Regions from separate parts of the Paenibacillus sp. FSL R5-192 genome, predicted to be linked through region 1. Evidence: predicted binding sites of a transcription regulator. Region 1 holds the regulator's gene; each other region holds the start of a gene.

Evidence for each region. The regulator Rex, encoded in region 1, represses fermentation and respiration genes when NADH is low (regulators of the CRP and FNR family bind a similar motif). The targets are predictions, from matches to a motif close to TTGTGAAATATTTCACAA.
Region 2: the regulator Rex is predicted to act here: its motif matches at 4,727-4,744, upstream of adhE (bifunctional acetaldehyde-CoA/alcohol dehydrogenase).
Region 3: the regulator Rex is predicted to act here: its motif matches at 3,854-3,871, upstream of nadA (quinolinate synthase NadA).
Region 4: the regulator Rex is predicted to act here: its motif matches at 3,852-3,869, upstream of nirB (nitrite reductase large subunit NirB).

The regions. Positions count from the first base shown of each region.
Region 1 is NZ_ASPR01000024.1:41,832-49,510, forward strand. It holds gene C161_RS18825 (AAA family ATPase) at 1-65, opposite strand, end outside; gene C161_RS18830 (hypothetical protein) at 58-585, opposite strand; gene C161_RS18835 (DUF5590 domain-containing protein) at 888-1,418, opposite strand; gene C161_RS18840 (amidohydrolase) at 1,456-2,763, opposite strand; gene C161_RS18845 (redox-sensing transcriptional repressor Rex) at 2,750-3,403, opposite strand; gene dinG (ATP-dependent DNA helicase DinG) at 3,623-6,484, opposite strand; gene C161_RS18855 (tetratricopeptide repeat protein) at 6,627-7,250, opposite strand; gene panD (aspartate 1-decarboxylase) at 7,368-7,679, opposite strand, start outside.
Region 2 is NZ_ASPR01000079.1:303,582-311,260, forward strand. It holds gene C161_RS30935 (sugar phosphate isomerase/epimerase family protein) at 1-372, shown strand, start outside; gene C161_RS30940 (ThuA domain-containing protein) at 397-1,125, shown strand; gene C161_RS30945 (winged helix-turn-helix transcriptional regulator) at 1,457-1,753, shown strand; gene C161_RS30950 (hypothetical protein) at 1,948-2,679, shown strand; gene C161_RS30955 (hypothetical protein) at 2,877-3,590, shown strand; gene C161_RS30960 (Crp/Fnr family transcriptional regulator) at 3,678-4,394, opposite strand; gene adhE (bifunctional acetaldehyde-CoA/alcohol dehydrogenase) at 4,825-7,437, shown strand.
Region 3 is NZ_ASPR01000007.1:15,666-23,344, reverse strand. It holds gene tilS (tRNA lysidine(34) synthetase TilS) at 1-905, shown strand, start outside; gene hpt (hypoxanthine phosphoribosyltransferase) at 958-1,497, shown strand; gene ftsH (ATP-dependent zinc metalloprotease FtsH) at 1,598-3,643, shown strand; gene nadA (quinolinate synthase NadA) at 3,943-4,881, shown strand; gene nadB (L-aspartate oxidase) at 4,917-6,551, shown strand; gene nadC (carboxylating nicotinate-nucleotide diphosphorylase) at 6,548-7,414, shown strand; gene C161_RS04400 (type III pantothenate kinase) at 7,421-7,679, shown strand, end outside.
Region 4 is NZ_ASPR01000008.1:84,137-91,815, reverse strand. It holds gene spoVAD (stage V sporulation protein AD) at 1-42, opposite strand, end outside; gene spoVAC (stage V sporulation protein AC) at 39-542, opposite strand; gene C161_RS05005 (M42 family metallopeptidase) at 1,191-2,264, shown strand; gene C161_RS05000 (hypothetical protein) at 2,424-2,744, shown strand; gene C161_RS04995 (metal-dependent hydrolase) at 2,976-3,683, opposite strand; gene nirB (nitrite reductase large subunit NirB) at 3,959-6,388, shown strand; gene nirD (nitrite reductase small subunit NirD) at 6,446-6,772, shown strand; gene C161_RS04980 (formate/nitrite transporter family protein) at 6,816-7,598, shown strand.

The sequences.
Region 1 (7,679 bases):
AAAGCAAGGAAAATAATCAATACGGGAAAAAATCCGATGGCAACTTCTTTTGTCCACTTAGGCATTAGGCCACACTCCTATCTGACCGGGCACACGCGGCAGAATAATAAACTTGCTGGCATCTCCGTCTCTGAGACTGACATATACATTGTTGTCATCCATCGCTGTATTTACCTTAATTCCATTCGTCGCCATCTTGGACAACGTTGGTGTAATCTCGGTGTATTGCTTGTTCTCCATCGCCTGAGCTACGGTGAACATCGCATCACCCCACCAACTTTCCAGTGCTTCACTGGAATGATCCACAACATCCAACTTTAGTGAGCGTGTTCCAATCAGGGTCTGTCCTTCTTTGTGAATATATTGTACCAGTCTGCCCAAATCAACATCAGGTTGCAGATCCAGTTTCAATTGTACATCATTGCGGTTAATAGTTAATTGAACGTCATTGACTCCATCGTACTGGGTTACCATTTTTTCAATCGGATTCTGCACAGCCACCTGACGATATACAAACCAACCTCCAAACAACACAACGGCTGAAATGACGGCAGTTATAGCAATAGGCAATACTTTTAACTTCAAGTGAATTACCCCTCCCAGATTTTGGCCCAACCTACTGGCTTATTGGTATATACGAATATGTGCACATTGACTCCTGCGAGAATTTCGACAGGATTATTTGTTTTTGAATATAACTTTGAGTACATATCTGAGTATATCACATCGTATATACAATTTCGAAGGCGAAAATATGAATAAATTATTAATTTTAACTATTTAAATCAAATATGTTTACAGACAACACAAAGAACCGGTTCAGTCGGATATCCGTCTGCCGGTTCTTTCATTTCTTTAATTCTCTAGTTATCTCACTCTATCTTGTTCTAGCTGTTCGGGAGTGTGTAGACCAGGTCCACCTGTTCTCCGTTGCTAAAACGATAAAAGCGATAGTGGTTATGCGTACCGTCTTTATAATACACTTGCCACACATATATTCCATTCACAACTCCGGGCATGATTCGTTTAATCTCACCGGAAGGAACTTCAGAACTGAAGCGATTGCGTATCTGCGCTTCGGACATGCCATTCTGCAGCAGCTCACTGTGTATAGCGTTTGCACCCTTAACCGGTTGATTGTTTGCATCGAATTTAACCCAGACCATAACATCCTGGTTATCCTTGTTTTTGCCGATCAGGGTCCAGTAGATGTTGTCAGAGCCTTCTTTGTCTCCCCAGATGTACTTGCGCAATTCATCATAGGATGTAATGCCCAGTTGCTCCTGTGCTGCTTGTATGGCGAGCGCTTCTTCCTTGCGTTGGTCCTGCGTGACATGGACGTAATAACGCTGAAGTCCAAACAGAATCAGAACCAGTGCAAGCAGCGAAATCCATATCCACTTCTTTTTTTTCTTCAAAAGCCGAACTTCCTTTCCCTATGATGCTGTCCTGCAATTAACGAGCAAGCAGACCATCAAATGCCAATTGAGACTCACGCAAAATGCGTTCTTCATCCAACGTCAGACATTCGCCATGTTTCACCACTTGTTTTCCATCCACCCATACGTGCTCAACATCTTTGGCAGAAGCCGAGTAGATTGTATGTGAGATCAGGTCTGTATGTGGATAGAAATGTGCCTGTTCAATGTCCAAGGCGATAAAGTCAGCCTTCATGCCGACCTGGAGTGCTCCGGTATTGTTCAAGAAGATGGATTTGGCACCGTATGACGTTCCGAGTAATAACGCTTCGCCTGCTGGCACTGCCGTCGGGTCACCAGATACACCTTTGTGGATCAATGCAGCCAGTCTCATTTCCTCGAACATATCCAGGTTGTTGTTGCTTGCCGGTCCGTCTGTTCCGAGTGACACGGTAACTCCTGCTTTCAGCAACGCAGGTACCCGCGCAACACCGGAAGCGAGTTTCAGGTTACTTCCCGGGTTATGGGATACAGCCACATCATGACGGGCCAGAATCTCAATCTCTTCGTCATTCAGATGCACCGCATGTGCAACCAGGGATGGACGAGAGAAAAAGCCCAGTTTCTCCAGATGTGCCACAGGACGCAGTCCATAATCAGCCACGTTCTGCTCGACTTCACGAAGCGTTTCCGACATATGTGTATGAAGGGGAAGGTTTAGGTCGTTCGCGACCTGCACAAGCTTCTCTATGTAGTCCGGAGGGCATGTATATGGTGCATGTGGCGAGATTACGGTTGTAATGCGACCATCTGCCTGTCCATTCCACTCACGCGCAAACGCAGCCGACTCCTCCAGCTTCCGCAATTGTTCTTCTTCCGAGCACAACCCGATTACACCACGTGCCAGTGCTGCTCTAACGCCGGATTGCTCCACAACTTTGGCAACTTGATCCATGTGATCGTACATGTCCAGGAAAGCTGTAGTTCCGCCTTTCAACATTTCAAGCACCGATAGCGAAGTTCCCCAATATACGTCTTCTGAAGTCATTTTCGCTTCCATCGGCCACATTTTTTCCTGCAACCATACTTGCAATGCAAGATCGTCTCCGTGCCCTCTGAGCAACGACATCGCTGCATGACCATGCGTATTGATCAGACCCGGCAGGAAGAACAGTCCTTTTCCATCCACTTTGGTACAATTTTTGTCTTCATCCGGCAATGTCTCACCAATATGCACAATCTTGTCATTCTCAACAACCATGTATCCGTGGACCACGTTCCATGTTGTGCCGCCTTCATTAACGGCAAATTTGCCGTTGTGAATTACCCATCTATTTGTTGTCATCTTCCTCGTCGTCCTTTCCAGTCTCCAAGTAATAGGCCAAACTAAGCAGATCCGTTGTAAAGTCAGCATGGTGAATGCGGATATGCGGCGGTGTTTTTAGAATGGTTGGTGCAAAATTAAGGATCGCTTCAATTCCTGATTCAATAAGCTGATCGGCTACATTTTGGGCTTCCGTATCCGGAACCGTGATAATTCCGATGCGAATATTTTCCGTTTTAACCGCTTCCGTCAATTCATCCATTGGTTTTACCGTCAAACTGTTGATTTGACTACCAATCTTCGGTCCGTATGCATCAAATACAGCAACAATCTTCATGTTGTCTTTCAGATATGCGTTGTAGTTGGACAAGGCCTGTCCGAGATTACCCGCGCCTACCAGAGCCACATTAATTTGCTGATCGATTTTGAGAATGTGACGAATTTTTTCGATCAAATAGGATACATCATACCCGATCCCTTTACGACCAAAATCACCGAAGTAAGCCAGGTCTTTGCGAATTTGGGCCGGATTCAGATCCAGCCTCTGTCCAAGCTCTTGAGAAGAAACAGTAGCCACCTCACGCTGATGCAACTCGTTCAAATAACGCAAGTATACAGGCAGACGTCGTACCACCGCTTCCGAAATTTTATCCGATTTCATTCTTGCTCCCCCTTACCAAGGCCACGATAAAATAATAGATGAAAAGATGAGCATTCTGTATAAAACTCAAAGATAAACGTGACATTTTATACAGAATGCTCCTTGTAATTTGGGTTATAAGTTCTTACGTGCAACTGCTTTAATCGGATACGGAAATATCTAATAAAGTTTAACGCCAAACGATAGTGTCATGCAATGATATAACGAACAAAACAACCATTATTTTTGTTCATTAGCAGGTTTTTCCAACCACTCGGTAATTCGTGGAACCATTTGCTCCGTGAGCATGTGCTCCATTTTGGGACCAGGTAATGAATATAAAAAGAATTTACCATAATACGCTTCAATCACCCGTGTATCATAAACAATGACAATTCCTCTGTCCTTTGCTGTACGCACCAACCGGCCAAATCCCTGTTTGAAACGAATGACCGCTTGTGGCACGGACAGTTTCATGAACGGATTTTTCTTCTGTTCCTGAAGCAGCTCACTCTTGGCTTCCACCAACGGATGATTCGGTGGCTGGAAAGGCAATCGCACAATAGCGAGACAGGTTAGCGCCTCTCCCGGGATATCTACACCCTCCCAGAAGCTGCTTGTGCCCAGAAGTACCGTTGCTTTGGCATCTTGAAACCTGCGAGTCAATTTGGAACGACTTCCACTGTCAACGCCTTGCCCAAGCAACGAGATGTCGTTGCCAGACAGTGCCTCCTTCAGCGGATCATAGACCTGTCGCAACATCTTGTATGAAGTAAACAGAACCATCATGCGTCCACGCGTAGCAATTGCCGTCTCTGCAAGTGATTGCACCAGCATATTAACAAAGTGCGCATCACCCACACTTCCCTTCACACTCGGGAAATCACGCGGAATCACCAGAAGTGCCTGATCGCGATAGTTGAAAGGTGATGGCAACATCGACGTTAACAGCCGATTGTTCTCGGCCGCTTCCTGCAAGCCAAGCTGTTCAATCATGAACTGGAATGACTTATCTACCGAAAGCGTAGCCGATGTAAGCACAACACTTTTCTTTTTATCAAAAAATAAATCCTTAAGTTGTGCACTCACATCTACAGGTACGGCATACAGCTGGAGAGATTTGCTGCGGAATTGGCCGCTGGCTTCCATCCAGTACACCGTTTTGGCATCATCCATTCGCATGAAGAAACGTAGATTCTCCTTCAATGTGGTCAGATCTTTCAGCAGTCCTGTAATGTCCGTGATCAGACTATCCGATTGATAATCATCCTGATCCTCTTTCACTTCAAGCAGCAATTTGTCCCCTTTGCGAACCAAATCACCCAGAGTCACATAGATCTGGTTCTCCAGATCCTGCAACTCCTGCCATTTTGCAGGTTTCTGAGATGCTTTCAGACGCAGTGAAAATTGCCCCGTCTCTCCCGGTGAAGCATCACTTCGTTCAGGCAACAGACCAAACAAGGCATCGCTCATACGATCCCACAGCTCCTTAACTTCAAGAGCGAGCGGGAACATCTGATCCACCATGGAGCCCCATTGCACCGAATTTTCATGCCCGGATAACTGCGAACGAAGCATAGGCAGCTGTCCATTACGACTGTCTTTAAATAGGCGGGTCAGTGTATGAACCAAGGTGAAATATTTCATATGCATTCCAAGATGTTTACCAGCGACATCCTCCAGATGATGTGCCTCATCGATCACAAGACTCTCATAGGCTGGCAGCAGCTGATGCGCGGCTTTCACATCCGTAAATAATTTGGAGTGATTGGTGATTACGATATCAGACAACCCTGCTTCATGTTTGGCACGATGGTAGAAGCATTTACGGAACCATGGACAGGATCTTCCCAGACATGATTCGGATTCACTCTGTACGGTCTCCCAGAAGTCCCCTCCGCGTCCGCTAAGGTTAAGTTCCTCATCATCTCCGGTTTCGGTCTGCGTAAGCCAGACGATCATCTGAGCAGCTGTGAAATAATCCTCTTTCGGTGTGGCGAATTCACGTTTATTGATTTTGTGTTCAAATTTGCGCAGGCACAGGTAATGTCCACGTCCTTTGAATACAGCAGCCTTAAACGGGAACGGAACCACTTGAGTCAGCATCGGAATGTCCCGCTCTCTCAATTGCTCCTGCAGATTGATCGTATGCGTGCTAACCATAACTTTCTGTTCTTGCTTCACACTTTCGTAAATAGCAGGCAACAGATACCCTAGAGATTTACCGGTACCCGTTCCAGCTTCGATCAAGAGATGTTTCTCTTCATCCAGGGCTTGCCTTACACTGCTGAACATCTGAGTCTGCGCTTCACGCTCTTCGTAATGATCCAGTGTATCCTTCAGATTCTCCCGAACCTGGTCCATAAACTGTTCGAAGCTTACACCATCGAGGGGGTTAGCCTCCCGCTCATCGCGTGGTGCACCAATATCGGTCCAATCACTTACATTAAGAGCAAGCTGACGATAATAGGTATGTCCGTCCAGATCCTGAATCGGCTCTGCTTCCTTCTCACTGCGCATTCCGTCCAAAAACCAACCCAAGTCACTGTCTTCTGGTGCAAACAGGTCACTGAGGCGCTGAATCGTTATGAGCGGTAATTCCTTTAACTCATCCAGACACTTGAGCAGCACATAGGCTGTCGCCAGTGCGTCACTGTCTGCCTGGTGAGGGCGATCATGTTGAAATCCAAATTCGGAAGACACATAACCAAGTTGATAAGAACCCAGTGATGGGAATGTGATCTTCAGAAAATCAATCGTGTCCAGAATGCGGCCAGTGAACGGCAAATAACCGCAACGGTCAAGAGCATTCTGCAAAAAGTGAAAATCAAAAGCGACGTTGTGTCCAACAAGCACCACATCATTAAGTAGCGGAACCATCTCCATCATCATCTCTTCGAGTGAAGGAGCGTCCGCCACATCTGCATCGGTAATACCCGTCAACCCCGAAATAAACGGGGGAATCGGTACACCAGGGTTCACATAAGAACTATATATTTGAGTTATGCTGTAGTCATGGTCTATGATGGCAAGTCCGGCCTGTATAATCTCACCGTCGGACTGCGTGCCGGTTGTTTCGAAATCCAATACGGCAAATTTCATTGCAATGTACGGTCCCTTCCATTCCAGTCTATGTTACAGCATAGCAAAAAAAAGGGGATTTGAAAATTAACTGACAAAAAAGCGGTGTCCCCGCCGCTATGCCAAAGGAGGGAACACCGTTTTTTTGTCGCCGAATTCCCGCTTAATGAAGGGTCGTCAGCTGATTAGCATATTGCAATTTTCCCCTGTTCAACCTGCATGCTTCCATGTTGTACAGTGGTTCGGTCAATGTCGGGTCATACTGAAGGGCCTGTGCAAAGAGTGAACATGCAGCTTCGGGATTGGCAAGCTTGGCTTGAATACAGCCCAGGGCGTTACACACAAGCCCTTTCAAGCGAGGTGAACCTTTAAGGTACATGATCTGCTGTAAATGTGTTCCGGCTTCCGCCATTTGTTCCAGATTCAGATACGCGAGCGCCAGGTAAAAACGAGTCAATGCACTCTCCGGATGGTCGGTCACAACCCGGGAGAACTGCATGATCGCCTGCGGATACATCTGTAATTTGAAATAACCCTGACCTCGACTGAAACATTCCAGATGGAGTTCAGGCAGAGCGGTAACAGCTTCCTGTTCCGGTTCAAGGGAAGCAGGCTTATCCATCTCTCGCTCCCTCACCTGGCTCATCTTTTCTTCAAACATCAGCCATTCATCCAGCATTCCGTCACTCATCCGCTTAAGCAAGTTCCACTTTTGCAGCAATTCTTGTTTGTTCAGGCCTTCAGCGGAAGGATAGCTCTTGATAATTTCATCTAACATGTCGTTCATTTCTGCGAAAACATGCTGGAACATCGATGCATCCCCACCCTTGAAAAAATGGATTAGTGCAGTGACCTGTACTCATTTTTTGCTTCAAGGGCCGATTTCATTCTCCTTACCAGTCGATTACATAATTGTTGCGTGGACTTCCTGTTTCATCGTTTGTACAGGTTTATTCCGTCCATCTACAAATACAACGGTTGGTTTGTGAGTATTTGCCTCTTCTTGCGACATCATGGCGTAAGAAATGATAATGACGTTATCTCCAGGCTGTACCAGACGTGCAGCTGCGCCGTTAAGACATATGACCCCGCTTCCGCGTGGTCCTGGAATCACATATGTTTCCAGACGTGCACCATTGTTGTTGTTCACAATTTGCACTTTTTCGTTTTCCATCAAGTCGGATGTTTCCATCAAGTCTTCATCTATGGTAATACT
Region 2 (7,679 bases), on a different contig from region 1:
CACATGTGGTGGCAAGGTATTGATCCGGTTCAGGCAATTCACATCTTGGGACGTGAAGGGGCTATCCATCACTTCCATGCAAAAGATACAACAATTGATCCGGTAAACGTGAACAAACACGGTGTAACGGATATGCAGGACTATACCAATATGCTGGATCGGGCTTGGCAGTTCCGCTCGGTCGGTTATGGACATGATAACAAGACTTGGGCAGATATTATGAGTGCCTTGCGTCTGGTCGGATATGATTATGTAGTAAGTATTGAGCACGAAGACGGTCTGATGTCGGTTGAAGAAGGATTCTCTAAAGCTGTGCAAAATCTCCAGCAAGTATTAATCGAAGAACCGCTGGGCGATATGTGGTGGGTTTAGAGCTACACTAGGGGGAAATTGAATATGATCAACGTCACCATTTGGAATGAATTTGTCCATGAGAAAATTCACGATGAAGTAAGGGAAGTCTACCCGGATGGTCTGCATCGAGCACTGGCTGACGGACTTGGCGGCGAAGGCTTTGCTATTCGTACAGCTACACTGGATCAGCCTGAACACGGATTAAGTGATGAAGTGCTGAATTCCACAGATGTGCTCATATGGTGGGGACATATGGCACATGATCGCGTAAGCGATGAGATCTCACAGAAGGTTGCGCAGCGAGTGCTGAACGGGATGGGAATGATTGTGCTCCATTCAGGTCATTTCTCCAAACCATTCAAAGCGCTGATGGGAACAAGCTGCGATCTGAAGTGGCGTGTAGCTGACGAGCAGGAAATTGTATGGTGTGTTAACCCATCTCATCCGATTGCGGATGGCATCGAAGGCAAGATTGTATTGGAAAAAGAAGAGATGTACGGTGAATTCTTCGATATTCCAGTACCGGATGAACTGGTGTTTGTGAGCAACTTCCAGGGTGGGGAAGTATTCCGGAGCGGATGTACGTTCCGGCGTGGTGAAGGTAAAATCTTTTATTTCCGACCAGGTCATGAGACATATCCGACCTATTACAAACCGGAAATATTAAGAGTGATCAGCAACGCTGTGAAATGGGCATATCCTGCCCGCAGCTTTAAGCCGGAATTTGGCAAGAGCGAACCTGTAAGACCATTTGGTGGCGTGCTGGTCTAATTCACTAACTCAATCGTGTAATGGAAATTATAAGTTTTATTCAAAAAGAACCCTTCTCCGAGTCATTGATGACTGTGGCAGCTGGGTTCTTTTTGGGTAAGATAGTACTATGGGGAAGTTATACGATATTTCCCATGGTGACGACGTAGCGTGTAATGTATACTGGGATGTATGATCCATTTTGGATGATATGCTTCTAAAATTTAAACTTTTTAGTTGCAGGCGTTTTCTTTGAAGCTTAAATATGTTATTATGAAATATACTAACAAAATGTAAGTTGATTTGAGTGATCTCTAAAGAGGTGATTAATGTGGAAGGTCAAGACTTGCGGATGTGTCCGCGTTTTGAGACGGCGTTTTCTTTTTTGGGCAAGCGCTGGAATGGTTTAATTATTCAAACATTGATGAGTGGTTCGAAGCGATTCAAGGATATCTCCAATCTGATTCCATCCATGAGTGATAAGATGTTATCCGAACGGATGAAAGATCTGGAGAGTGAAGGTATTCTGGTTCGTCACGTCTATCCCGAGACGCCAGTTCGTATTGAATATGAACTGACGGATAAAGGTAGAGCGCTCCAGCCTGTCATGAATCAAATTCAAGACTGGGCTGAGCAGTGGGTTGACTAACGCATAAGCAATATCACCCACTTTTGTTGCATGAATGACATAGACTCCTGATTTCTGTGGAAATCAGGGGTTTTTGTCTTAAGTACTATGTTGTTCGGCGTTTTTCTCTTGGGCTATGCACATGTTGTCATGAGTTGTAGTATAATCTATAGAAAATGGCCACAGACGGCCGGAGCGAAGGAGGCCCACTTGTCATGAGAGAAGAAAGCTTATCCCGTGAAGTACGCTACGGCAAAAAAGATATTGCAGAACTTGAGAGCGCATCCATTCAGGTCCATCTAATTTACAAAAAAGCTGCAGAGTTGTTTAAGCGCACAGCATATTCCCGTTCGGTTAAGGATGATCTTGCCGAAGTGAATACGCATTCTGTGAACAGCGATGGTCCGAAATTAGCTCCGGCGGTGCTGCAAAAATGGATTCAAACGTCCAGGGGCTGGAAGTGTATCGGATGTGAGCTGGGACAACCTGATTCAACGATGTCTCAGATGGAAGAAACTATGCATGCTAAGCAATTGGCTTTAGATGTGGGAGAAGGTCGGTTGGTTGAGGCAGAAATGCTGATTCAGGCGGTTGTCTGGTCTCAATATGAGAAGATTCGAATGTTTGCACCATGGCTTGGTGATGAACCCTTTTATAGCGTGCAGGAGCTGGATGTCATTGCCCGTTACATTGTGCCTACCTATTTCTCGGAACGCCCTTTGCATGAGCAAGGGAAGGTATTTAAGGTCCATCAACAATATGGGCAGATTCCGTTGTATCAGGAGTATGTAGACGCACCTTCATGCTGCGTACAGGTGGATGGTGGATTACTTGAAGGGCGATTGCTGACAGGGGTCTATGTGTCTGAGGAGCAGTTCTTCGGGCTTAATCCATATCTGAAAGATGGAGATGGAGGACGGACATACATGCAGGCTTGTGTCCAATGATAACGTAACCAATGATAACGTAAAAATAATTTAGATTGGAGAGCCTGTGTGCAGGCTCTCTTTCTTGTACAAGCCTTATTTGCAGGCGGTACCCTATAAAAGTAACGGCTTTGACACTTTTTTTTGCCGAAGGTTGTGCCATAATAGAGGTTATGGACAACAGGGTGAATGATTTTACGCAGGGTGGTGTTACCTACATGATGAAGAAAATCCCCGGTTACATAGGTGTATGTTTGCTCCTACTGGCGATCTTGGCTGGTTGTAGTGAGACACAGCCTTCTGAGCAGCCAATTGTCAAAGAGACAGAAACAGCGAATACAATCACAGTGGCTGTAGATGGCAGTACGTTTTTGCCTGATGCAACAAAGTCCATTAAGCGAGATTTTAGTGAGGGTTTGACACTCAAAAAAGCATTACTCAATAGCGGACTGGTTGATTTTACGGCAGATGGCAAGCGGATTCAATCCGTGGGTGAAGTTTCTCTGGATTCTTCGCTGAGCTGGGCTGTCAAATTAAATGGCAAGGATATTGAACAGGAAGATTGGGACATGGAGCTTCATGCCAAAGATGAAGTGATCATTTACGTGAAAGCCGCTGACAGTGGGGGGGATGGCGTTGCATATCAGACAACGTTACTCAAGGTTAGCGGTGGAAACATTATGCCAACCCTTAATCGTCAATATGCCGGCGTCTACGTTCAAGAGTGCACAGTTCGTGATGTGTTGAAGTCCAGCGGCATTGTAAGAATGTCGGAGAATAACAAATTTGTCGTTTCGGTCGAGAATGTCACGCCTCGTATGAATGAGCGGTGGGTCATTATGGTGAATGACAAAGAATTAATGGAAAATGGTCTGGACATGAAATTGAATCCACGTGATGCGGTTAAGCTTGAATTAACCAATGCATCCTAAGTATACCAAGAAGCCCAATCTCTTTTTAGAGAACTGGGCTTTTTTTCATTAAATATATAAACAAGATCCGATTAGCATAGTCAAATATTAAATACGACAGATCTCGTTCGGGCAAAGCTCACAGTGACAGATTCCTTGCAGCATCTTCAGATCTTTGATGACAATCATGCCATTGTCATATTCAATCCCATCTTTCTTACGCAGATCGCTTAACATGCGGTTTACACTTTCACGAGTGGCTCCAATCATATTGGACAAATCCGTATGGGTAATTTTTTTGTGAATAATGACATGCTCTCCATGAGGCTCACCATACGAATTCGACAACCGAATGAGGGTGGAGCAAAGTGCACCCGGTTTGCCATATAACATGAGATCCCGGAATTTGGTCTGTGTCAACCGGTGGTGGATGCCCATCCATTTCATAAAATCGATCGCGAAGTCACAATGCTGGCAAATTAACATTTCCAGGTCTTTATGTTCCAGTACACCGATCTCACTGTCCTCCAATACTTCCGCTGAGAAGCTGTGTTTAGAGCCAAAGAAGGGATCAGCCTGCCCAATCATATCACCGGATTGATACATATACATGATCAGTTCCTTGCCTTCATCCGTGGATTTGGTGATCTGGGCACGGCCCCGTTTCATATAATAAAGTTTGTCAGAGATGTCGCCTTCCCAGTACAGATGTGTACCTTCCGGATAGGTTCTATCTTTCATGGTAACCAGCAGATGGTTGAAATTTGCTTCCGAGAAACAGTTAGTATTACCGCGCTTTTCCAGTACAGTTGTTAGTTCTCTCATAAGTCTATCTCCCCTTTATGTCCATCGGACGACCTTCTGTAGTAAGCAGTAGCCTCCGAGGTTCGCCGCAAACCGTTGCCGTCCTGATCAGGGTCATCTCGGCCGGGAGGAAGGACGGTACAAATTGCGGTGGTTCAATTTTTAAGTTCAGTATATACCTAATCTTACCGTTTGAGGGGGAAGGAAAGGGGGCAAAAATGACGAAATTTCAAACATTGTGATAAAATTCACTTTTAATGGAGAGGATGAATTTTACAGCTCTATATTTTAGATAGGAAGTGAAAATGGTCATACGAAGGACACTACAAAACTTAAATTAAATTTGTTATACTTTGTGAAAAAAATCACATAATTAAGTTTATTGTCATGTTACGATGTGAATGTAAACGAGAGAGACAAACTAATACGAACCTTTAGGAGGATGAGGGAGATGGCTGTAAAGAACGAAGTCGCCCCAGCAAAAGAACCGACAGCAGGTCAGTATATTCAAACGTTAATCGACAAAGCGAATAAAGCACACGCCGCATTCATGAAGATGGACCAGAAGCAGATTGACCGGATTGTGCAAGCGATGGCACTTGCGGGTCTGGATAAACACATGATGCTCGCCAAGATGGCCGTAGAAGAAACAGGCCGCGGAGTGTATGAGGATAAAATCACCAAAAATATATTTGCAACAGAATATGTGTACCACAGTATCAAGTACGATAAAACCGTAGGTGTGATTGAAGATAACGAATATGAGAGCTTCCAGAAAATTGCGGAGCCGGTCGGCATCATCATGGGTATTACACCAGTTACCAACCCAACATCAACGACGATGTTTAAAGCATTGATTTCCATCAAGACGCGTAACCCGATCATCTTTGGTTTTCACCCATCTGCACAGAATTGTAGCCGGGAAGCTGCCAAAATCCTGCTGGAAGCGGCTGTGAAACATGGTGCACCAGCAGATTGCATTCAGTGGATTGATGATCCTTCCATGGATCGTACAAACGAACTGATGAATCACAATGATGTGGCTCTCATTCTGGCAACAGGCGGATCAGGCATGGTACGTGCAGCGTACAGCTGTGGTAAACCTGCACTGGGCGTAGGACCGGGTAACGTACCTTGCTTTATCGAGAAAAGCGCGGATATCAATCAGGCAGTAACGGATTTGATCCTGTCCAAGTCTTTCGATAACGGCATGATCTGTGCTTCTGAACAAGCGGTCATCATTGAAGAACCGATCTTCGATCAAGTGAAGAAAAAAATGATTGCAAATGGCTGTTACTTTGTTAACAAAGATGAAGCAGCAAAATTGACAGCAGGTGCGATTAATGCCGAGAAATGTGCGGTGAACCCGGCGATTGTTGGTCAATCTGCGGTGAGTATTGCGAAGTTGTGCGGTATTGAAGTTCCGGCAGGCACCAAAATTCTCGTGGCCGAGATTGAAGGGGTAGGTACCAAATTCCCATTGTCGGCTGAGAAATTAAGCCCGGTACTGGCTTGTTACAAAGTTAAAACGGCAGCAGAGGGCATTGAACGTGCAGCAGAAGTGGTTGCTTTTGGCGGCATGGGTCACTCCTCGGTTATCCACTCCACAAATGAAGAAGTGATCAGCAAATTCGCAGATCGTTTGCAAACTGGACGGATTATTGTGAACTCACCATCCACACATGGTGCCATCGGGGATATCTACAACACAAACATGCCGTCATTGACACTGGGATGCGGATCATACGGACGTAACTCGACTTCTTCCAATGTAACCGCTGTGAACTTAATCAATGTGAAAAGGGTGGCTCGCCGTACCGTGAATATGCAATGGTTCAAAGTGCCGAACAAAGTCTACTTCGAAAAAGGGGCAACGCAGTATCTTGCCAAAATGCCTGACATCACACGTGTGGCGATTATTACGGATGCCATGATGGTGAAGCTTGGATATGTTGAAAAGGTAGAACACTATCTGCGTCAACGCCAAATGCCGGTAGCCATCGAAGTATTCTCCGATGTTGAGCCAGATCCATCCACAACAACGGTAGACCGCGGAACCGAAATGATGCGCCGCTTCCAACCAGACTGCATTATCGCACTCGGCGGTGGATCACCGATGGATGCTGCCAAAGCCATGTGGTTGTTCTATGAATACCCGGACACGGACTTCAACGATCTGAAACAAAAATTCATGGATATCCGCAAACGGATCTACAAATATCCACGTCTCGGCGTAAAAGCGAAATTTGTAGCGATCCCAACCACATCAGGTACAGGTTCTGAAGTGACATCGTTCGCGGTTATCACAGATAAAAATCAAGGTAACACCAAATATCCATTGGCCGACTATGAGCTGACACCAGACGTAGCGATTGTCGATCCGGAGTTCGTGTACTCCCTGCCGAGAACAGCCGTTGCCGATACAGGTATGGACGTACTGACGCATGCGATTGAAGCTTATGTATCTGTTATGGCAAATGATTACACGGATGGACTTGCGATCAAAGCAATCCAACTGGTATTCCAATACCTGGAGCAATCGGCACTGCAAGGAGATAAACTGGCACGTGAGAAAATGCATAATGCTTCCACGATTGCAGGTATGGCGTTTGCCAACGCATTCCTGGGCATCAACCACAGCTTGGCGCACAAATGGGGCGGTCAGTATCACACCGCACACGGACGCACAAATGCAATCCTGATGCCACACGTCATTCGTTACAACGCAAAAAAACCGACCAAATTTGCATCGTTCCCGAAATATTCGCACTTTGTAGCGGATGAGCGGTATGCCGAAATTGCCCGTATCTTGGGATTGCCTGCTCGCACAACAGAAGAAGGCGTAACCAGTCTCATCAATGCGATTCGCAAACTGAACAAAACATTGGGCATTGAAGAATCGTTCCAGGAAATTGGATTTGATGCCAAAGACTTTGAAGCACATGTCGATTATCTGGCAGACCGTGCCTTCGAAGACCAATGTACAACCGCCAATCCGAAGTTGCCGCTGGTAACTGAACTGGCTGATGTATACCGCAACGCTTTCTACGGAAAGTTTGAATAATAAATTTAGAACAAAGCGTGCTTTACGGCAAGAAGATCAGGGTTCCCCGAGAGGGGAGCCCCGATTGCCGTCTTTCACACAATAACGAGAGGGCAGAAAAACAGAAGAGCGAGCATCTGTTTTTCAGGATTTATTCTAAGATTTGGTTTGCTCCGAGCGTAGAGGAGCAAAAGGGTTCTAGAGAGGTTACACGTAATCCGTGATGTGGCTGTTTGAGCCAGATGTTCACTCATTAACGGAGT
Region 3 (7,679 bases), on a different contig from region 1:
ACAAGACAGACCTTGTAGAAGCTTGTAATACCCAGGGTTTTATGTATTTCAATGATGAGAGCAACGCCCTGCGTAAATATCGGCGTAATGCCATTCGCTTGGATGTGCTTCCTTTTTTGGGGCAGTATAATGGACAACTCACGCCGTCATTGAATCGGCTTGCCGAAATTGTGGGTGATGAAGACGATTTCATGGAGCAGAGTGCATATGACACATACAGGTGTCTAGTGCAGGTGAACGGCGGAAGGCAAACCTTTGAGGTGCCTTCCTTCTTGAAGTTACATGTCGCTTTACAACGAAGGTTGATTAAACTAATATTGAATTATCTGCCTTTGGACAGTGATTTTGTCGACTTTACCCGTATAGAAACCATTCGGCGCAAGGTCATGGAGACCCATGTGACGACCTGGAGCCTGGATATAGGACAGACACTCGCCTGCACTCGGGAGTATAATCTGATTTCTTTTGGCATACGGACGGACGTACAGGATCAATCTTACGAGTATCGTCTTGCGCAATGGAGTGGAACTTATGAGCTTTCACTCACCCCAATTAACCGGTATATTCGGTTGATGACGGTGAGTCCCGAGGACTATCATGTACCGGAATCGGCGGATCAAGCCGCGTTTGATGCGGATCAACTGCTTATGCCGCTGGTTGTGCGTTCACGGTTACCTGGAGATACCATGAAAGTGATGGGATTAAACGGAAGCAAAAAGGTGAAAAATATTTTCATCGATGAGAAAATCCCCCCATCTGTCCGTCCACGTATTCCTGTGGTATGTGATGGAGCAGGTCATATCATCTGGTTACCGGGTGTTCGACGGTCCAGTGTGGCTCCTGTCAGGGAGGGCACTTCCGCAATCCTGTACATGACTGTAGGCGATTCAGCGATTCAGGGGTAGTGGTTATGGTTCAGGTAAGGCTTTCATAGTATAACTTAGGAGGTTCGCACAGTTGCAGAACGACATTCAGGAAGTATTGATCAGTGAAGAAGAAATTCAGAGTAAAGTCAAGGAATTAGGCGCAACACTAAGTGCCGAATATGCAAATCGCAATCCTTTGGTCATTTGTGTGCTCAAGGGTGCGTTTATATTTATGGCTGATTTGGTTAAAAACATAACGGTACCTGTTGAAATGGATTTTATGGCAGTATCCAGTTACGGCGCTTCCACCAAGTCATCAGGTGTTGTCAAAATCATTAAGGATCTGGATGTATCCGTTGAAGGACGGGAAGTTCTGATTGTCGAAGATATTATCGACAGCGGACTTACACTCAGCTATCTGATTGAACTGCTAGAAAACCGCGGTGCCGAGTCGGTGCGTGTGGTTACGCTGTTCGACAAGCCTTCAGGCCGTAAAGTTGAGTTGGAAGCTCATTACACAGGCTTTGACATTCCTGACGCGTTCATCGTTGGTTACGGTTTGGATTTTGCGGAGAAGTACCGGAACCTGCCCTATATCGGGATTTTGAAGCCGGAAGTCTATAGTAGCTAATATCCTGCCCGACCCAAGCCTTGAGCTGTTCTTGGCTTCTGTTGAGAAGCCATGTCGGGCTATGTTAAAATAATTAAAGTGTCTCGAGAGGAGGTAGGGGATGAATCGGTTCATCCGGAATTCTGGTTTTTATTTGATTCTTTTTTTAGTTGTGGTGGGGATAGTCCAGTTCGTCAGCAATGGCGGCGAAGCCACCGATAATCCTAGATATGATCAGTTGCGTGCAGCGATCAAAGCCAACAATGTCTCTGAATTGACGGTTCAATTCAACGGTCAAACGTATCTCGTGACCGGTCAATACAAGAAGGCACCTGATGGCGCCAAATCAGAAAATTTCTCAACGTATATTCCTCCTACGGATGAGGCAATTAGTGAGCTTGTAGCTGCAAGTGAAACTAACAATTTCCAATATCATCAGGAGCCAATGAAAGGTGACAGCATCTGGTTGACGTTGCTGACTTCCTTTATTCCTTTGATCATTATGTTCCTGCTGTTCTTCTTCCTGTTTAATCAGGCTCAAGGCGGCGGCGGTAAAGTAATGAACTTTGGTAAAAGCCGTGCTCGTCTCTACAACGAAGAGAAGAAGCGGGTTACATTTGAAGATGTTGCGGGTGCTGACGAAGAGAAACAGGAACTTGTTGAGGTTGTAGACTTCCTCAAGGACCCTCGTAAATTCGCAGCAGTAGGTGCGCGGATTCCTAAGGGCGTATTGCTCGTAGGGCCTCCAGGTACCGGTAAAACATTGCTCGCTCGTGCCGTAGCCGGTGAAGCGGGTGTACCATTCTTCACTATTTCAGGTTCCGACTTCGTGGAAATGTTTGTCGGTGTCGGTGCATCACGTGTACGTGATTTGTTTGAAAATGCGAAGAAAAATGCCCCATGTATCATCTTTATCGATGAGATTGATGCTGTAGGACGTCAGCGTGGTGCTGGTCTCGGTGGTGGTCACGATGAACGTGAACAGACACTCAACCAGTTGCTCGTTGAGATGGACGGATTCGGAGTTAACGAAGGTATTATCATCATAGCCGCAACGAACCGTGCAGATATTTTGGACCCTGCCTTGCTGCGTCCTGGACGTTTTGACCGTCAAATTACGGTTGACCGCCCTGATGTAAGAGGTCGTGAAGCTGTCCTGAAAGTACATTCCCGTAATAAACCACTGACCAAAGATGTGAAGATGGATATTATCGCGAAGCGTACAACAGGTTTCTCTGGTGCGGATTTGGAAAATCTCTTGAACGAAGCGGCATTGCTTGCAGCGCGTCGTAACCGTAAAGATATTTCCATGAAGGAAGTTGACGAAGCGATTGACCGTGTCATCGTTGGTACGGAGAAGAAAAGCCGTGTCATCAGTGATCGCGAGAAACGAATCGTTGCTTATCACGAAGCAGGTCATACCATTGTTGGATACTTCCTCGAACATGCTGATATGGTACATAAAGTGACCATTATTCCGCGCGGACGTGCGGGTGGATATGTAATCATGTTGCCAAAAGAAGACCGTATGCTGGTTACCAAGCAGGAATTGCTGGATAAAGTAACCGGACTTCTCGGGGGTCGTGTAGCTGAAGAATTGTTCATCGGAGAAATTGGTACTGGTGCATACAGTGACTTCCAGCAAGCGACAGGTATTGTTCGCAGCATGGTTATGGAATACGGTATGAGTGAGAAATTGGGACCTATGCAATTCGGAAGTTCACAAGGACAGGTATTCCTTGGTCGGGATATCGGTCATGAACAGAATTACTCGGATTCCATTGCTTACGAGATTGATCAGGAAATGCAACGCTTTATTAATGACTGTTATGAGAAGTGTAAGGACTTGCTTGTTAAACATTCAAAAGAGATGCACCTGATCGCTCAAACTTTGCTTGAGGTTGAGACTTTGGAAATGGATCAGATCAAGCAATTGATCGAAACAGGTTCTTTGACTCCAAAAGCAGAGAATGACAATGATGGTGAAGGCACACCAACTGAAGGCGGAGAGCCAATCATCGACACCATCGGTGATGTGCGTGTTCGTATTCAAGGTAAAGATGAAACGCCTGAGCCACCAGCCGGAGATATTCCAAACGAAGCTCCGAATCTGGAAAAGGGTAATAACAATAACCCGGATGATGGCGGAACGAAGCCAACGTCTTAATGCACAATACATCTGGCTATAATAGCAGGTGAAATCAAGAGAGCCCTCGGGGCTCTCTTTTTTTATCCATTATTTTAAAAGAGGATAGATAAAGATAAACGGGAGTTAGATGGCGAACCAGTTAGCAAACAGGTGGTTACAGCGCTGTTCCGGGCCTTTTTCATTTATTGACAGAGTCGTGAACGTTGTGTAAATTAGTTGTTAAACCGCTTGTGATTCGTTTCTCAAGCGAAGATAACGACTTAGGTTAGCCCACGAAACAGCGCATGACGCTGTCCCGATAAAGGAGAGGATCACAGGTGGAAGCTCTGGCTTTAGAGCGCAAGGCTGAGATGAACCGCGAGCTGCGTGAGCGGCTTATGGTGTTGAAAAAGGAACGTAATGCCATTATTCTTGCCCATTATTATCAACGTGACGAAGTACAGGAGGTTGCCGACTTCCGTGGAGATTCATTTCTGTTAGCCCAGAAGGCAGCACAGACAGATGCGGATGTGATCGTTTTCTGTGGTGTTCATTTTATGGGTGAAAGCGCTAAAATTCTTGCGCCAAATAAAACAGTTATTATTCCGGACGAACGTGCGGGCTGCCCAATGGCAGATATGGTGAATGTGGATGGACTACGCAAATTGAAAGCACAACATCCTAATGCCAAGGTGGTTACGTATATCAATTCCTCGGCTGAGATCAAAGCAGAGACTGACATCTGTTGTACATCAGCGAACGCAGTCCGGGTTATTCAATCGGTGGATTCCGACGAAATTATCTGGGTACCGGATAAAAACCTGGGACATTATGTGCAGCAGCATACAGACAAGAAAATGATTATCTGGGAAGGTTACTGCAACACTCACGATATGCTTACAGTCAAAGATGTGGTAGAGATGAGAGCCAAGCATCCAAATGCAGAGTTTGTTGTCCATCCAGAGTGTCGCCCTGAGGTTGTAGAAATGGGTGATTTTGTAGGCAGCACAACAGCTATTCTGGAGTATTGCAAAAATTCATCAGCGAAGGAATTTATCGTAGGTACCGAAGATGGTACAGGATATCAGCTTCGTTTGGATAGTCCGGATAAACAGTTCCACTTTGCTACCAAGTTCCTCGTATGTCCCAACATGAAGGTGAACAACTTGAAGAAACTGGTGAAATGCCTGGAAACGATGAAGCCGCAAATCTATGTGCCACCGGCCGTTGCCGACAAAGCCAGAGAATCACTAGAGCGCATGTTGTTGGTAAAGTAGGATGCGCTACTCTTGCTCCAAGACAGGTGAATAACATGATACCGCAATATTTAGTTGATTTCGATCTGTCTGCGCTACCCATGGTAGAGACGGATGTACTGGTTATAGGCTCAGGGATTGCTGGTTTGTTTACTACCATTAAGGCAAGTGAACAACAACGTGTATTAATGATCACGAAGAAGTCATTACTTGAAAGTAACACCAGATATGCGCAGGGAGGCATCGCTGCGGTTATTGCTGAGGATGATTCGCCTGCTTATCACTTGCAGGACACACTTGTAGCAGGAGCGGGCTTATGCCGCTCCGAAGCGGTAGAGGTATTGGTGAATGAGGGGCCGGACGGAGTGAAGGAACTGATTCGTTTGGGTACTTTATTTGATCTGGAGAACGGCGAGTTGGCGTTGACGCAGGAAGGTGCGCATAGCCACCGCCGTATTTTGCATGCCAACGGAGATGCAACGGGATATGAGATTGTACGTGCTCTTGCTGTTGAAGTGAATGAACATCCTGGGATTGAAGTATGGGATGAGCATTTTGTTGTTGACCTGATTACAGATCGAGATCGAGGGGAATGCATTGGCGCTCTGGTTCAGAAGGATGACGGATCGCAAGTGTTCGTGAAGGCACAGGCAACCGTTCTTTGCTCTGGTGGGGCAGGACAACTGTACCGATACACGACGAATCCGGATGTAGCTACTGCCGATGGTGTAGCCATGGCCTATCGGGCTGGAGCTATTGTTCGTGACATGGAATTTATCCAATTCCACCCCACCTCTCTTTGTTACCCGGGGGCCCCGCGTTTCCTTGTGTCAGAAGCCGTACGCGGCGAAGGAGCATATTTGCGCAATGTGAAGGGTGAGCGCTTCATGGATCGTTATCATGCCCAGCTTGAACTGGCCCCACGCGATATCGTGGCACGAGCGATTGTTAGTGAGATGGAGTCCACCAACAGTACCTTTGTGTACTTGGACATTACACATGAACAGCCAGAGATGATCAAGCATCGGTTCCCTACCATATATGAGACTTGTATGCGTTATGGATTGGACATGACAACGGACTGGATTCCCGTTGCACCTGCTGCCCATTACATGATGGGTGGAGTGAAAACGGATTTAAGTGGAGAGAGCAGTATCTCCCGATTATTTGCTTGTGGCGAGGTGTCTTCTACAGGAGTGCATGGAGCTAACCGCCTGGCAAGCAACTCTTTATCAGAAGCGATTGTATTTGGGCGGAGAATTGTTGATCGTATTCAATCTCTTCCTCCGCTTGGTTTATTACAAGGGGCTGCGCCTTCATCTGTGGACATGAATAACAAGATTAACAAGATCATGGAAGAGCAAAAGCCGGTATCCGAAAGACGCTTACGATTACAGAAAATGATGGTTCGTCAGGTCGGCTTGCGCCGGAATGGTGAGGACCTGCAGAAGGCCATGGACAAGCTGCAACAGGAATTGCAATTTTTTGATCAGACACTCACTCATAAGGAAGAGCTGGAGTATGCCAACCTTCTGACCTGTGCCTGGTTAGTTACCAGCGGTGCATTACATCGCGAGGAGAGTCGGGGGGCTCACTATCGTGAGGATTTCCCGGCACGTGATGATATCGTGTGGCAGAAGCATAGTCTGCAACAGCGAGAACAAGCGATTGTGGAGGAATTGATGTCATGATACTGAATGGATATAATGAAGGGCTTATCGAATCGATCAAAAACTGGCTTCGTGAAGATGTTGGTGCAGGTGACGTTACAACGAGTGTGACGATCCCGGCAGGCAACCAATCCAAGGCCATTATACACGCCAAAGACAATGGTATTATTGCAGGCATGATCGTAGCTGAACTTGTATTTCAAGTCGTTGATCCTGATCTTGTATTTTCACCGAAGGTAACAGACGGAGACAAGGTTACCCATGGCATGATTTTGGCCGAGGTAGAGGGAAGTACACATTCACTGCTTACGGGGGAACGATTGGCACTTAACTTGCTGCAACGTATGTCCGGAATAGCTACGCGTACGCGTGCCTACGTGGATGTGCTGGATGGTCTTGAGACCAGGCTCGTGGATACACGTAAGACAACGCCGGGCCACCGATTACTTGAGAAATATGCAGTGCGCGTGGGTGGCGGAGCGAATCATCGATTTGGACTGTACGATGCTGTTATGATTAAGGATAACCACATCAAGGGTGCAGGCGGAATCACCGAGGCGGTACAGCGTGCGCGAACCGTTATCCCACATACGATGACGATTGAAGTGGAGACTGAAAATCTGGAGCAGGTGAGAGAAGCCTTGCAAGCCGGGGCAGATATCATTATGCTGGATAACATGCATCCAGAGTGGATGCGTGAAGCGGTTGAACTTATTCGTGAACAGGCTCCTCATGTGAAGGTTGAGGCATCCGGTAACGTGTCTCTTCAGACCATTCGTGGTATTGCAGAGAGTGGTGTGGATGTAATTTCGGTTGGCAGGTTAACCTATTCCTTTGAGAGCCTGGATATTAGTCTGGATTTAAATGAAAAGAAAGAGGGGTGAACCTCTTTGATTCTAGTTGTAGACGTGGGGAACAGCAATATGGTGCTCGGCGTATATCAAGGCCGGGAATTGCTGCACCACTTTCGTCTGAGTACATCACGTCAGTCAACAGTGGATGAATACGGCGTATTGATTTATAATTTATTTCATATGTCCGGCATCAGGGCAAGTGACATCGAAGGTGTCATCATCTCATCTGTGGTTCCGCCACTGGTAAATGTAATTGAAGCGATGTGTGAGAAGTATGTAGGCAAAAAAGCTTTGC
Region 4 (7,679 bases), on a different contig from region 1:
ACGATTCTCAAACTGCCATGTCTGGCGACCCAATCGTTTCACAGGTGCCCACCTCCAAATCCCAAAAAGGCATAAACGATCCCTACGACAAATGCTGCCACGACACCAAACACAATAACGGAACCAGCAAGTTTAAACATGTTGGCCCCTACACCGAGCACCAGTCCTTCAGCACGATGTTCCAGTGCAGCAGAACACATGGAATTGGCAAATCCGGTAACCGGTACAGCCGTTCCCGCTCCTGCCCATTGAGCCATTTTATCGTAAACGCCGAGACATGTTAGAATAACCGATATGAGAATCATGACCGCTACCGTAGGACTGGAAGCTTCCTTTGATGTCATGTCGAAACCGGCCATAAAAGCCTCTTGAATGGCCTGTCCAATCAAACAGACGGTACCCCCAACCAGAAATGCTTTGAGGCAATTTTTCAGGATTGGACGAGGCGGCTCATGTTTTTTTGCGACTTTTTTGTACTCCTTTTCATCCATGGACAGGGACGACGATTTTTTTTCGCTTCCGGATGCAGATTGAGCTGGCAAGATACAAGACCTCCTCTATGTGAAAATGGTTCAAAGCTACGGCTGAATGCCAATGTGTGTAATCCTATATTCATTGTTTGTTAATAATCGGAAGGTTATGTATCCGGCGACAGACAGCATATGTTTCCAACAAGATTATGTTGTGAAAGCAAGATGGGAATACGCCGGATCTGAGGACTTTTAGATACGTCTATAAATAAAGAAGAACAATCACGAGCAAGATAAAAAGAACGATAAACAGTACTTTTTCCGTGCCCTCTTCTGGAGGCTTCATTGGATATTTAGCTCCTTCCTGTAAACAGACAAACAAATATTGAAATAAAGAACTTCACAAAATGATGACATCTCCTCCATATATTCATATTCATTGAAGTGGCATCAGGACTGCGACTACAGCGGATAGAGTCATGAAACTTGGACACGGTAAGCGCCCAAAATATGCCTTAAATACGTGACATAAACATGGACAATCACTTGCGCAAGGTTCATACTGTAATGTGACCAGTGGTTAAATAACAAGTCCTCAGCATATTAAAGTGCATGTTCAAAAAGATAAAAGACTTTTTGAACTACATCTTAAAAGGACAACAGGCGGGTAGCCGTTCTACTGTGACCTGAAATACATACCAACAGAGGAGTTGTTGACACATGAATGAAAAAACGATGGATATGTTTCGTACGTTGACGGAATTTCCTTCCGCATCCGGTTTTGAACGTGAGCTTCGCGGTTGGATGAAAGATAAGCTTTCCGCTTATACTGATAAGTTCGTCCAGGATCGCCTGGGGAGTCTATTTGGTGTATTACGCGGGGAGGAATCCGGTCCTAAAGTTATGGTAGCCGGACACTTTGACGAAGTAGGTTTCATGACTACAGGCATTACGGAAACGGGTATGGTCAAATTCCGTCCACTGGGTGGATGGTGGAGTCAGGCTGTACTGTCTCAACGATTGGAAATCATCACACCTGATCGTCGGATTACCGGAGTTGTAGGTTCTACACCTGCACACTTGCTGGACGAGTCCCAGCGGAATAAACCTGTGGATCTGAATTCCATGTATCTCGATATTGGAGCAGACAACCGTGCGGAAGCAGAATCCTGGGGCATTCATCCAGGGATGCAGATCGTACCGATCTGTGAATTTACGCCTATGGCGAACCCGAAAAAAATTATGGCCAAAGCGTGGGATAATCGTTACGGCGTAGGACTTGCACTTGAACTGGTTGAAGCGCTGCACAAGGAAAAACTTCCTAACACACTTTACGCTGGTGCAACGGTTCAGGAAGAACTGGGGCTTCGCGGTGCACGTACGGCGGCCAATCTGATTCAGCCTGATATCTTCTTTGCACTTGACTGTAGCGCGGCAAATGATATGACAGGTGACAAACAGTCATTTGGACATATCGGAGAAGGCGCATTGCTTCGTATTTTTGACCCGGGTATGTTCACCCATCGCGGAATGGTTGAATATGTTCAAGATACGGCTTCATCCAATCAGATCAAAATGCAGTATTTCATCTCACCAGGTGGTACAGATGCAGGTCAAGTTCACCTGAGTGGCATTGGTGTACCATCAATAGTTGTTGGTATCTGCGCACGTTATATCCATACCTCTTCTTCCATCATTCATACGGATGACTACGATGCGGCCAAAGAACTGATCGTGAAACTGGTCAAAGGTCTGGATCGGACAACGATGAATACCATAATTAATAACGCGTAATAGCTGACAAGAGACTTCCTATCCATCGGGAGGTCTCTTTTTTATATTCACAACGATATCAGTTAGACACGTAGATTAATAGGCCGAACATTATAGGGAATTACACATAAGATACAATAACGGAAGATGAATTAAACACCAAACAGCGGGGGACCTGTTATGGCAGTGAGAAGGAATGGAAAATCGAATAAAGGTTCCAAAAAAACAAATGCCGCAAACACCCTTCTCAATGGCAACCTTAAAGGAAGAAATCTGGAACTTATCGTTGCAGCATTACTGGTCAGTGGGAAGTTAAGAGTGGATGCGGTCACGTTGTTTCGAGAAGCTACACTGGTCGTTGAACTGGTTGGGCAGTATAAATCGCTACAAAATATTACACCATCGAATCAAGACAAACTGGTGCAATTCCTCGATGAGATCGGTGGCGATATGACGTTGAATGACGTTATACGGGCTTTCCAACAGAGAATCAATTCCTAAACGCCAAGAAATGAGGTTGAAGTGATGTCTGACTTTGACGGAAATGGGTTCGCTGAACTACTGATCATTGTCATTCTTGTTGTTTTATTTGTATTTGGTTCTTCCGATATTGACGACCTGACTGATTCTCCTTCTCAATCCTGAATTGGCTAAGTTATTACGATTTATTCATTATGAAATGCATACCTGTAAACGCCAGCCCACAATATGCGGGCTGGCGTTTTTGGATGGCTATAGAAATAGCGGTGAGAATGCAATCCAGGCCAGAATAAGAGTAAGCACAATGCAGACATTCTCTACAACGGCCCCACGCTTGGTCCCTGTACTCATCAGATTCACCCGTATGCGCCACTTGAGCGGTGGTAACGGACGAATACCCCGATTGGTTAGTGAATCGGCCAATAGATGCATCGCATATGCCGTGCCTCCCGCTACCCAGATCTCCGGTCCCTGCTGCTGGGTCGTGCTGTACAACAAGCCCGCCCATATTGCGGTTCCGTACAGGGTATGTGTCAGTCCCCTATGAGTCAGTGTGGTACAGAGCATTAACAAACTGCCTGCAATCAAGTTCCACGGTGCGAACGCGTGACCATAAAAGACCAGCCCGAGTCCAATCGCAAACATCAACACTTTGCGAAGCGAACGCGAAGGCAGGAATGACACAAGCGCAATGAGGATCGCAAGCAATAGGTTCCATGGTTTGGCATGAACATAGAAGTACACAAATACAGCTGTGGGCAACAGAATCGTCTGTAACAACCTGATCAGACTGTTAGGCAAGGCTCTGGATACCAGCAGCGAATTTGGCTCATCAATGTCAGGCAATAACGAACCAATCAGAGCAACCGTAACTGCCGGCGCAGTCACCGGCATACCGGCCAACTGCAGAACAGAAAGCGACACGCCGGTCCCGATAATAAGGTGAGATCTTCCCATCATGATGCAAAAACGTCCTTTCGAAGAAATCGGGAACAATACGGCCCAGTTTCGATTTTACAACGAAAACAAAATAAGAACAATAGTTCGCATTTCTTATTTGTATGAAAATAAATATAACTTTCTGTGATGGGGCTCACATTATTATATTTATGACTCTTTTATCTTTATTAGTGAATTAAATCACATAAACTGTCGTCAACTACTTGTATAATTTCAAATATAAACCACTAAAATTTTGAGTAATGTACAGCGTCTATTCAAGGAGGCATACACACATGAACGGAAAAAAAGAGAACCTCATTATCATTGGTAACGGTATGGCAGGAATCAGTACCGTTGAGCAAATTTTAAAATTAACTACGCGATTTGATATTACCGTTTTTGGCACAGAGCCCTATCCTAACTACAACCGCATTATGTTGTCTTATGTACTGGAAGGAAGCAAAACACTGGACGATATCGTGCTGAACGACCTTCACTGGTATGAAGATTACGGCATTACGCTGCACACAGGCACAACGGTTACACGAATCGATGCCGAGACGCACGAAGTTGTGACTGAAGATGGAACTCGCGTTCCTTATGACAAAATCATCATTGCGACTGGCTCCAACTCCTTCATTCTCCCTGTACCAGGACATGACAAAGAAGGTGTTGTCGGTTTCCGCGATATCGCCGATTGCAATGTCATGCTGGAAGCTGCTAAACAGTATAAACGAGCGGCCGTTATCGGGGGCGGACTGCTAGGCCTTGAAGCTGCCAAAGGATTGGTACAACTTGGTATGGAAGTTACCGTAGTGCATCTGATGGAAGATCTGATGGAGCGTCAGCTTGATCCACAAGCTTCAGCCATGTTGAAGGCAGAACTCGAACGTCAGGGTATCCGGTTCAAGATGGGTGCGCAGACTTCCGAACTGCTGGGCGGCGAACGCGTTGAAGGGATTCGTTTTGCAGATGATACGGTTCTGAATGTTGATTTTGTGGTCATGGCTGTAGGGATTAAACCTAATACGGTCGTAGCTCGGGAAAGCGGTATGGAAGTCAACCGGGGCATTGTCGTGAATGACTATATGCAGACTTCCCTTGAGAATGTGTATTCGGTTGGGGAATGTACAGAGCACCGCGGCGTATGTTACGGCCTCGTTGCCCCATTGTTCGAGCAAGGCATGATTCTCGCGAAACATATCTGCGGTGTGGAGACCGCTCCTTATGAAGGTTCAGTTGTATCCACGAAATTGAAAATTTCGGGTGTAGATGTCTTTTCAACTGGTGAATTCATCGACAGCCCAGAGCACACCGTCATTTCGCACAAAGATGACTGGAAACGGACTTACAAAAAAATTCTGCTTCGTGATAATAAAATGGTCGGCGCTGTTCTCTTCGGTGACATTACGGATTCTGCCGAATTGCAGAAACTGATTAAAAATCAAACCGAAATGACCGAGGAATTGTATGGTTCACTCATGGGTACAGGCTGCGGCGGTCATAAGAAAGCAACCTCTGTTGAAACGATGCCCGAGGACGAGATCGTCTGTGGATGTAACGGGGTAACCAAAGGAGCCATTGTTGATGTAATTACAAACCAGGGCCTTACCACTGTTGATGAAATCAAAGCCTGTACCGGTGCAACACGCTCTTGCGGTGGGTGTAAACCGGTTGTGGAACAGATTCTGCAATATGTACTTGGAGACAGTTTCAGTACTGGAGCCAAACAGGGCATCTGCGGATGTACTTCCATGGGACGGGATGAGATTGTAGCCGAGATTCGTGAAAAAGGACTACAAACGACCAAAGAGGTCATGAATGTACTGGGTTGGAGTCAACCTGAAGGTTGTTCCAAATGTCGTCCGGCGATCAACTACTACCTTGGCATGATTGCACCAGACACACACGAAGATGAGAAAGAATCCCGTTTTGTTAACGAACGGATGAACGCGAATATTCAAAAAGATGGAACGTATACGGTTGTACCTCGGATGTACGGCGGGGTGACTACACCAGCGGACCTCAAACGTATCGCTGACGTTTCAGTCAAATATGATGTAAAAGCAGTCAAAGTGACTGGCGGTCAGCGTCTCGATTTGATTGGTGTTAAAAAAGAAGATCTGACCAAAGTCTGGGCTGAACTGGATATGCCTTCAGGTTATGCATACGCCAAATCGCTGCGTACGGTCAAAACATGTGTCGGCTCCCAATTCTGCCGATTCGGTACACAGGATTCCATGGCCATGGGCGCTCGCATCGAACGTAAATTCGAACGTCTGGATCTGCCAGCCAAGTTTAAATATGCCGTCAACGGTTGTCCGCGGAACTGTGCAGAAGCATGTACAAAAGATATCGGTATCGTTGGTAACGACGGAGGCTGGGAAATATTCATCGGTGGTAACGGCGGTATTAAAGCTAGACTGGCTGATTCCTTATGCAAAGTGAAAACAGATGAAGAGTTGATTGAACTGTGCGGCGCCATCATGCAATATTACCGCGAGACAGGTAACTATCTGGAACGGACTTCCGAGTGGGTGGAACGCATGGGTCTGGAGCATATTCGTTCGGTGGTTGTGAATAACCTTGAGGAACGTAAAGCGTTGATGCAGCGGATTGAATTTGCACTTGAGCATGTTGAAGAACCTTGGCAAAAAGCGATTCGCAATGAAGAAGGCCAGAGTAAAATGTTCCATGGCATCGAAGTATCAGCTCGTCCATAAGTAAGCTTGCAGATTAATACTGCCGGAATGTTAAATATAGATAAGGAGTGGTTTAAGATGACGACAAAACAATCAGGCACCTACTTCCCTGCCGGAGTAGTTGAAGAATTCCTGCCACGAATCGGAAGAGTAGTTGAGATTAAGGATCATCAGCTTGCTGTCTTTCTTGCATCGGATGGTACCATCTTCGCTGCGGATAATCACAACCCCCATCCTAAGGGTGGGCCGCTGGCTGAAGGCATCGTGTCCGGGCATTATCTGTACGATCCGCTGTATGATTGGAAAATTGACCTGACTACAGGTCTTGTGCAAGCACCGGACGACGGTCAAGTACAGATGTATCCGGTAAAGGTAGAGAACGGCCAGGTTTGGATCGAAATATAGCGAAACGTTCAAAGATTGATGCAAAATAATGGGGGAAACCGTGATGTATACACCAAGTGTTGAGGGAATTATTGAAGCTGCGGTTAAAAAACGGGATCAAATGAACGCAAGCCTGTCACGATATATGGTTGCTGCCTTGATGGCTGGTGCCTATGTAGGGCTTGGCATCGTTCTGATCTTCAGTATTGGTGCTCCGCTCCTTGCGGCACAGTCACCACTGCAAACTATGTTGATGGGTATGTCCTTCGGACTCGCGCTCACGCTGGTTATCTTTGCCGGATCGGAACTGTTTACAGGTAACAATATGTTCTTTACCATGAGTACACTGGCAGGCCGAACCACAGTGAACGAAACGCTGAAGAACTGGGGGCTCGTCTTTGTTGGTAACCTGCTCGGCGCAATTCTATTAAGTCTACTTATAGTCGGTAGCGGCCTGTTCAAAACGGCTACGCCGGAACATCTGTTATTCGTTGTCTCTGCCAAAAAGATGGCGGCACCCATGTCTGAGTTGTTCTTCCGAGGCATTCTCTGTAACTGGCTCGTCTGTCTGGCGATCTGGATGGCAGCTCGCTCCAAAGAAGATATCGCCAAACTTGTTCTCATCTGGTGGTGTCTGTACGCATTTATCGCAAGTGGTTATGAGCACAGTGTTGCCAATATGACTTTGCTGTCTTTATCCTGGTTGCTGCCAAACCACCCGGATACAATCACGATGGCAGGCTGGTTCCATAACATGATTCCGGTAACGCTTGGTAATATTATCGGCGGTGCCCTCTTTGTTGGAATGGCGTATTGGTATACTTCTCCGGTACGAAAAAAAGCATAATTCTTGATTCAACTGCACTTATGTAGCCTAGAGCACAACATCTACACACACTGAAGCCACGATGGATGCCGAACTCACGTT